Linked DNA regions of Desulforapulum autotrophicum HRM2. The protein of the gene in region 1 interacts with the protein of each later gene in a pairwise test. Links are inferred from orthologs where the notes say so. Each region holds a gene or a part of one and is shown in the gene's direction. Other genes may lie near its edges. The genes, in order: mtgA and HRM2_RS06275.

Region 1 (3,248 bases):
ACTACTGCCAGTAAAATTCAGAGACTGACTGATCAGATGTAAGATTTTCATGAGTGATAAAACTTTTAGGCATCATAGGATTGAATTAAAAGAAATTATGCACATCCTTTAACGTAGAAAAATAACCGTACAAACGAAAGGGGCATTTATGCTGAAAAAAACAAATCTGGTTGTGATTTTTCTAATGGCTTTTATTCTGGTCTTCTCTGCCTTGAAAACGCCTGTGATGGCAACTGGAAGTGTCGACAATCAAATATATGCCACACTATTAAAAAAGCATGTGATTGCCGGCCGGGTCAATTATGATGGTTTAAAAACAGACGAACTTCTGTTGGATCAGTATCTCGAGATACTCAGCAATACCGACATTGCTTCTCTTTCTAAAACCGCTCAATTTGCCTTTTACATCAATGCCTACAATGCTTTTACCATAAAGCTGATCCTTACCAGATACCCGGACCTTGGTTCCATTAAGGATCTTGGCGGATTTCTTTCAAGCCCATGGGATATCCAATTCATCCGGTTGCAGGATAAAAAAATTTCTCTGGATATGATCGAACACGATATTTTACGTCCCGATTTCAAAGATCCAAGGGTACATTTTGCCATCAATTGTGCATCTAAAAGCTGCCCACCTCTTCACAATGAGCCCTACGAACCCGATCGCCTGGAAGCGCAGCTTGACCAGCAGGCAAGAGCATTTATTAACGCTGAGAACAATTTTATCATCAAGGGATCCCAGATCTCCATCAGTAAGATTTTTAAATGGTTTAAAGGGGATTTTGATGATAACCCACTGAAATTTATACGTGCCTATGCCTCTGGTAATTTAAAGGATGCCCTGGAATCCAATTCTGTTATAACCAAGATCAATTACCTTGATTATGACTGGTCCCTGAACAATTAAACCGGGATTGTACTGTCCGTATCAACCAAAAAGTTTATCAGACTTATACTTTAATCCACTGGATATTTGAGTGCCCAAATCAGTCCAGTGGTTATGGGTTTTCCTTTGATCGGATAGCTATGTCTAAAATTTACCCCGACCAGAGGGACGGCGACAAAAAAGATAAGCCTCCTTCAAAATAAGCTCCCGCCACGAAAAAAAATCCTCTGAATAGCTATTGGAGGGGTTTTAAAAAAATAAACGTTGGATTTGGGTCCTGTTTTGGAATTGACAATCATCCGGTTTAAACGTAGAACCCCAGGTGAAATGAAGAGAATTAACCGCATACGCACCTGGATCTGGAAAACTATCGTTAAGATGATCTTATGCCTGTTTTGCTTTACCATCGTGCAGGTTCTGGCACTTAAATACATCAACCCGCCATTTACCCCTGATGTGGCATGGGAATGGGCAGAAGCCATCATTAAAAACACCCCGGACAAACGTCCCCGTTATGTCTGGAAAGACATCAAAGCTGTTTCGCCGCACCTGAGAAGAGCAGTCATTGCCGCTGAAGATCAGCGGTTTTTATCCCACAACGGATTTGATGTCACGGAAATAAAAAATGCTGTATCAAATTTAATCCGCCATGGGAAACTCAGGGGAGCCAGTACCATCAGCATGCAGACTGCCAGAAGCGTGTTTTTGTTATCCAGTAGAAGCGTGTTTAGAAAATTGGCTGAGGCCTATTACACGGTCTTGATTGAACTGTTCTGGGACAAACGGCGAATTTTTGAAATGTATTTAAATACTGTGGATTGGGGAACCAACGTCACTGGCGCTGAAGCAGCCGCTCAAAAATACTATTCAAAAAGCGCCAGACACCTCACATCGAATCAGGCGGCGCTGATGACGGCTATTTTGCCGAACCCGCACAAATGGTCTGTCAAGCACCCCACCCAGTATTTGAAAATGCGACAGCGACAGATCATGAAAAACATGCCTCAGATGCCGCTGTTGTAAGCCATCCTGACTGTTTATCTGCTGGTTTTAATTTTACCTGAAAGTTCTACCTAAAACTTGCAAGCGGTAGTTGGTTGGATATGCAATTTTTAGGTTCTATGTATCATAAGGTTGTCAATTATGGTGGTACCAAGGCAGCAGAAAACCTGGTTGATGGGGCCTTAGGGTTCACTCAAAAATAAATTACCAATTTTGGGGGTCAAGTCGCCTGCCCTGCAAGGCGTGAAAATGCAGGCATATCAGGAATACGCCGAATTTTTACAACGCGTCAGGGCTGGATGAATTGGCCTCCAAAATGTAAAGTTATTTTTGAGTGGGCCTTAGATCAGTCCACGATAATTTCCACCGTCTATTAGCAGGTTTTGTCCTGTAATATAGCGCGCCTGAACACTTGCCAGAAAAACAGCGGCAGCACCAAAATCCAATGGATCTCCAATGGTTTTGCAGGGGTTTGCGTCCTTCATCTCCTGGATTATTTCTGCCACAGGCCTGTTTTCCTGATCCGCCCGGTGCTGTGCCAGCTGATCGATGCGGGATGTTCTGTGGGTGCCTGGAAGAAGGGCATTGACCGTGATGCCTGAGGGTGCAAGTTCAGTTGCAATGGTTTTCAGAAAACCGGTCAGCCCGGTGCGGGCCATATTGGAGAGCAGCAGGTTGCCGATGGGCTGTTTCACTGAGATGGAAGTAATGGCAATGATTCTTCCCCATCCTTTTGATACCATGGCCGGGGTCAGGCCGTGGATCAGATGCACCGCGCTCATTAAATTCAGCCCAAGTGCTTTTTCATAGGCATCCAAAGGTGTGGTTGCAAAGGTTCCGGGTGGTGGTCCGCCTGCATTTGTCACCAGGATATCAGGATCTCCCAGGGAGGCTTGAACCTCTTGAATCAGGCGGTTAATCTCCTCGGCATTGCCCATATCAGCCCCGAAACCGACGACCTGGGTCCCGGTTTTTTGTGAAAGTTCACGGGCAACCTGGGTTGCCTCGGTCGGATTGCGGGAGCAGATGGCTAATTTGCAGTGTTCGCTGGCCAGCTGTTCTGCACAGCCGCGGCCCAATCCACGGGTTGATGCCGTCACCAGGGCAACTTTTCCTTGAATTCCAAAATCCATTTATTTTCCTCCTTAATATTCCATTGTGCCATGGAGCACAGGCTTTATGGAGACCACAGGTGTTCCATCAATGGCTTCCATGGGGCCAACTTTTAATCGATGCCCAAAGATTTCCAAAACGGTAACCCGGTGCAGGCCAAGTGGGCTGGGTGGTCTGTCTGGAGACCGTGTAGAAAAGACACCCGTTATAGGTTTTCTTTTACCACCCCGTGGGGGGGGAATCAAAT
Region 2 (3,178 bases), 1.5 Mb from region 1 along the record:
AGAAGTGCAAGGCTCAGGGTTGCCTGGAGGGTATGATTCCATGGGAGACGAATTCGGCAGATTACGTAGGAACGCCGTAAAGTCGGAGATTAAAAAGATTCAAGGCCCCTGGCTGGTGTTTCTGCTCCTTTTTATCTGTGAACTTTTTATTTATACCGGTATCCGGGTGGATTGTACACGGAACCGATTTCAGATCTCCCGGGCCCAAGAGGCGGGAAAAAGGGCACGGACTTACCAGAAAGAGTTGATCATCGAGCTGGATCGGTTGGGAGCGCCCGAGAGAATCGCAAAAATAGCAAGAACAAGACTTGGCCTTGAGATGCCGGAACAGGATCAGGTCGTTTACATGGACCCACAATGAACTCACCGGCCTGGCCGGAGCAGGGTATCGGCCCCTGCCACAATAAATGATGAAACACCTCTGATTATGAGATTTCGGTGGGAGTTTCATAAAACCAGATGACGAGGAAAGGGCACAAATGGGCCAGAAAAAAGACAGCGGAATGCAGGTTCGAATTCTTTTGGTAGAGCTGTTTTTTTTTCTGTTCATGAGTCTTCTTGGGGCAAAGGCCGTTAAAATTCAGATCTTTGACAGTGATGATCTTGCTAAAAAGGCGGAAAACGAGTATACAGATACCGTCCAGATCCAGGGAAAAAGGGGAGAGATTCTGGATAGAAACCTCAAACGGCTGTGTACGACCATTGATGCGCTTTCCGTTGCTGTTTTCCCAAAACGTCTTGGGAACCCGGCAAAGGATGCCCGATCAATTGCAGCTGTTCTGGGGATGGACCCGGTGAAACTTGCGGGGAAAATATCTTCGAGTAAAAATTTTGTCTGGGTTAAGCGTAAAATTTCCCCTGCAGAGGTAGAGGCGCTCAAGGGCCTTAACCTTACAGGTTTGTCGTTTCAAAAAGATGTGGTCCGTTTCTACCCCAACAGGACCCTTGCAGCCCAGGTGATTGGGTTTACAGGGTCTGATTCAAAGGGGTTGGAGGGGCTGGAGTATGGTTATGAGGATGTACTGAAGGGAAAGCAGAGCAAGTTCACCATCACCAAGGATGCTGCGGGAAGAAGGCTTGATGCGGACAAAAATTTAAGCGAGGTACTCAGCGGCGGCGGCTTGGTCCTGACCATTGACAGAAATATCCAGTATATCACCGAAGGGGCGCTGAAGAACGTGGTGACCCGTTTTAAGGCCAAATCTGCCATGGCAATTGCCATGCGGCCGAAAACCGGTGAAATCCTTTCCATGGCACTCTATCCTGAATTTAATCCCAATGCCTTTTCTGAATTTACACGGGAGCGCTGGAGAAATCGATCCGTGACAGATCCCTTTGAGCCGGGGTCCGTCATGAAGGTGTTTCTGGCAGCGTCTGCCATGGACAAAGGGTATTGTACCCCTAAATCTATTTTTTTCTGCGAGAACGGCAGTTACAGGGTCGGGTCCTATACCGTCCATGATACCCATGAACACGGCTGGCTGACCCTGGCACAGATTATTAAGTATTCGAGCAATATAGGCGCTGTGAAAATTTCAGAAACAACAGGTGAACAGGCCCTTTACGAGGGCCTTTCCGGATTCGGGTTCGGCAGTCGAACAGGTGTATCGTCTCCGGGGGAAACCCCTGGTTCTTTGTCCTTCTACCAGAGGTGGTCCGCCATAGATGCTGCGGCCATATCCTTTGGCCAGGGCATGTCGGTTTCAGCAGTTCAGCTTGTGGCCGCCATCGCCGCCATTGCCAACGACGGGGTGCTCATGCGCCCGCTTCTGGTTCAAAAAACGCTTTTCAATACCGGTGAGGTCGATCAGACCTTTGAACCCCAACGGGTCCGGCGGGTCATCTCTGCCCGGACGGCACAAACGGTTCGCCAGATGATGCGGTCTGTTGTGACGGAAGACGGCACAGGCACCAATGCCGCAATCGAGGGCTATTCTGTGTGTGGCAAGACGGGAACGGCCCAAAAGGTTGCACAGAACGGCAGGGGCTACGCCAAAAACCGCTATACAGCGGTATTTGCAGGGTTTGCCCCGGAAAATAGTCCCGAGATAGCCGTTGTTGTGGTGGTTGATGAACCCCGGGGAAATCATTATGGCGGTGTTGTGGCTGCACCGGCATTTAAAAGTATTGTTGCAGAATCCTTTCATTATCTTAACATCCCCCCGGATATTGGTCCGGACTTAGGTCCGAAACAGGTGGTTGCAAGGGTGTCAGATGGAGTATAACCGTTGAAATTATCATATTTATTAAAAGAATGTACCCCCCTGTGGCGTCGCAGCCTGGACCCGGCCTCTGATCCTGGTTCTGACCCTGAAATTACGTCCATCCACAACGACTCAAGGGATGTAAAGCCAGGAGGGCTATTCATTGCTGTCCGAGGATTCAAGATCGATGGTCACGACTACGTTGAAGACGCCCTTGAGCGGGGGGCCGCAGCCGTTGTTGTCCAGCAACGAGTTCCGGGTAAACAACGGATGGTTGAGGTGGCTGACACCCGAAAGGCCATGGCTTCCATTGCTGCACGTTTTTACGACAACCCCTCGGAATCAATGTGTCTTGTGGGAATTACCGGGACCAATGGTAAGACCACTACCTCCTTTATCCTTGAGAGTATTTTTGCCCAGGCCGGCCATTGTGTGGGGGTGATTGGAACGGTAAACTTCCGGTACCGGGGAAAACTCTTTAACAACCCCGTAACCACTCCTGAATCCATAGATCTTCAGCGGATCCTGGCCCAGATGAAGGCTGCTCAAGTTAGCCATGTTGTCATGGAAGTTTCATCCCACAGCATTGACCTTCACCGTGTGAGAAACTGCAGGTTTGATGCCGGAGTGTTCACCAACCTTACCCAGGACCATCTGGACTACCACCGGACCATGGGCCGCTATTTTGCCTGCAAACGAAGATTTTTTACACGGATACTGCCAAGCGGTCCCAAGGCTCTGACAGCCATGGCCGTTATCAACCTGGATGATGAAAAGGGGCAGGCCCTCAGGGACGCCGCAGCCACAAAGGTGGTGACCACGGGAAGAGATTCCCGTGCCGATGTCTGTGCCCTTGACCTTGCTGAAACCATAACCGGCACAACCGGAATCCTGAAAATAGATGGGGCCCCATACCCGTTTTCCTCGGCCCTTGTGGGGGCGTTCAATGTGGAAAATATACTGTCGGCTGCCGG

The links.
Region 2: the proteins of mtgA (region 1) and HRM2_RS06275 interact in binary tests that used the Escherichia coli proteins (3 or more experiments, as listed by UniProt). The link is inferred for Desulforapulum autotrophicum HRM2 from one-to-one orthologs.

The regions. Positions count from the first base shown.
Region 1 is NC_012108.1:2,962,559-2,965,806, reverse strand. The notes cover bases 140-3,061. They hold mtgA (monofunctional biosynthetic peptidoglycan transglycosylase), read left to right. Parts: upstream 140-1,213; coding sequence 1,214-1,909; downstream 1,910-3,061. Other genes in these bases: HRM2_RS28335 (TrmO family methyltransferase domain-containing protein), read right to left, coding at 3,034-3,061; HRM2_RS12885 (SDR family oxidoreductase), read right to left, coding at 2,230-3,021; HRM2_RS12895 (DUF547 domain-containing protein), read left to right, coding at 149-907. Outside these bases: more of HRM2_RS28335, read right to left, coding at 3,062-3,246. UniProt on the Escherichia coli protein: Peptidoglycan polymerase that catalyzes glycan chain elongation from lipid-linked precursors. May play a role in peptidoglycan assembly during cell division in collaboration with other cell division proteins.
Region 2 is NC_012108.1:1,432,327-1,435,504, forward strand. The notes cover bases 1-2,852. They hold HRM2_RS06275 (peptidoglycan D,D-transpeptidase FtsI family protein), read left to right. Parts: upstream 1-479; coding sequence 480-2,225; downstream 2,226-2,852. Other genes in these bases: rsmH (16S rRNA (cytosine(1402)-N(4))-methyltransferase RsmH), read left to right, coding at 1-36; HRM2_RS06270 (FtsB/FtsL family cell division protein), read left to right, coding at 41-361; HRM2_RS06280 (UDP-N-acetylmuramoyl-L-alanyl-D-glutamate--2,6-diaminopimelate ligase), read left to right, coding at 2,229-2,852. In the rest of the region: more of HRM2_RS06280, read left to right, coding at 2,853-3,178. UniProt on the Escherichia coli protein: Essential cell division protein that catalyzes cross-linking of the peptidoglycan cell wall at the division septum. Required for localization of FtsN.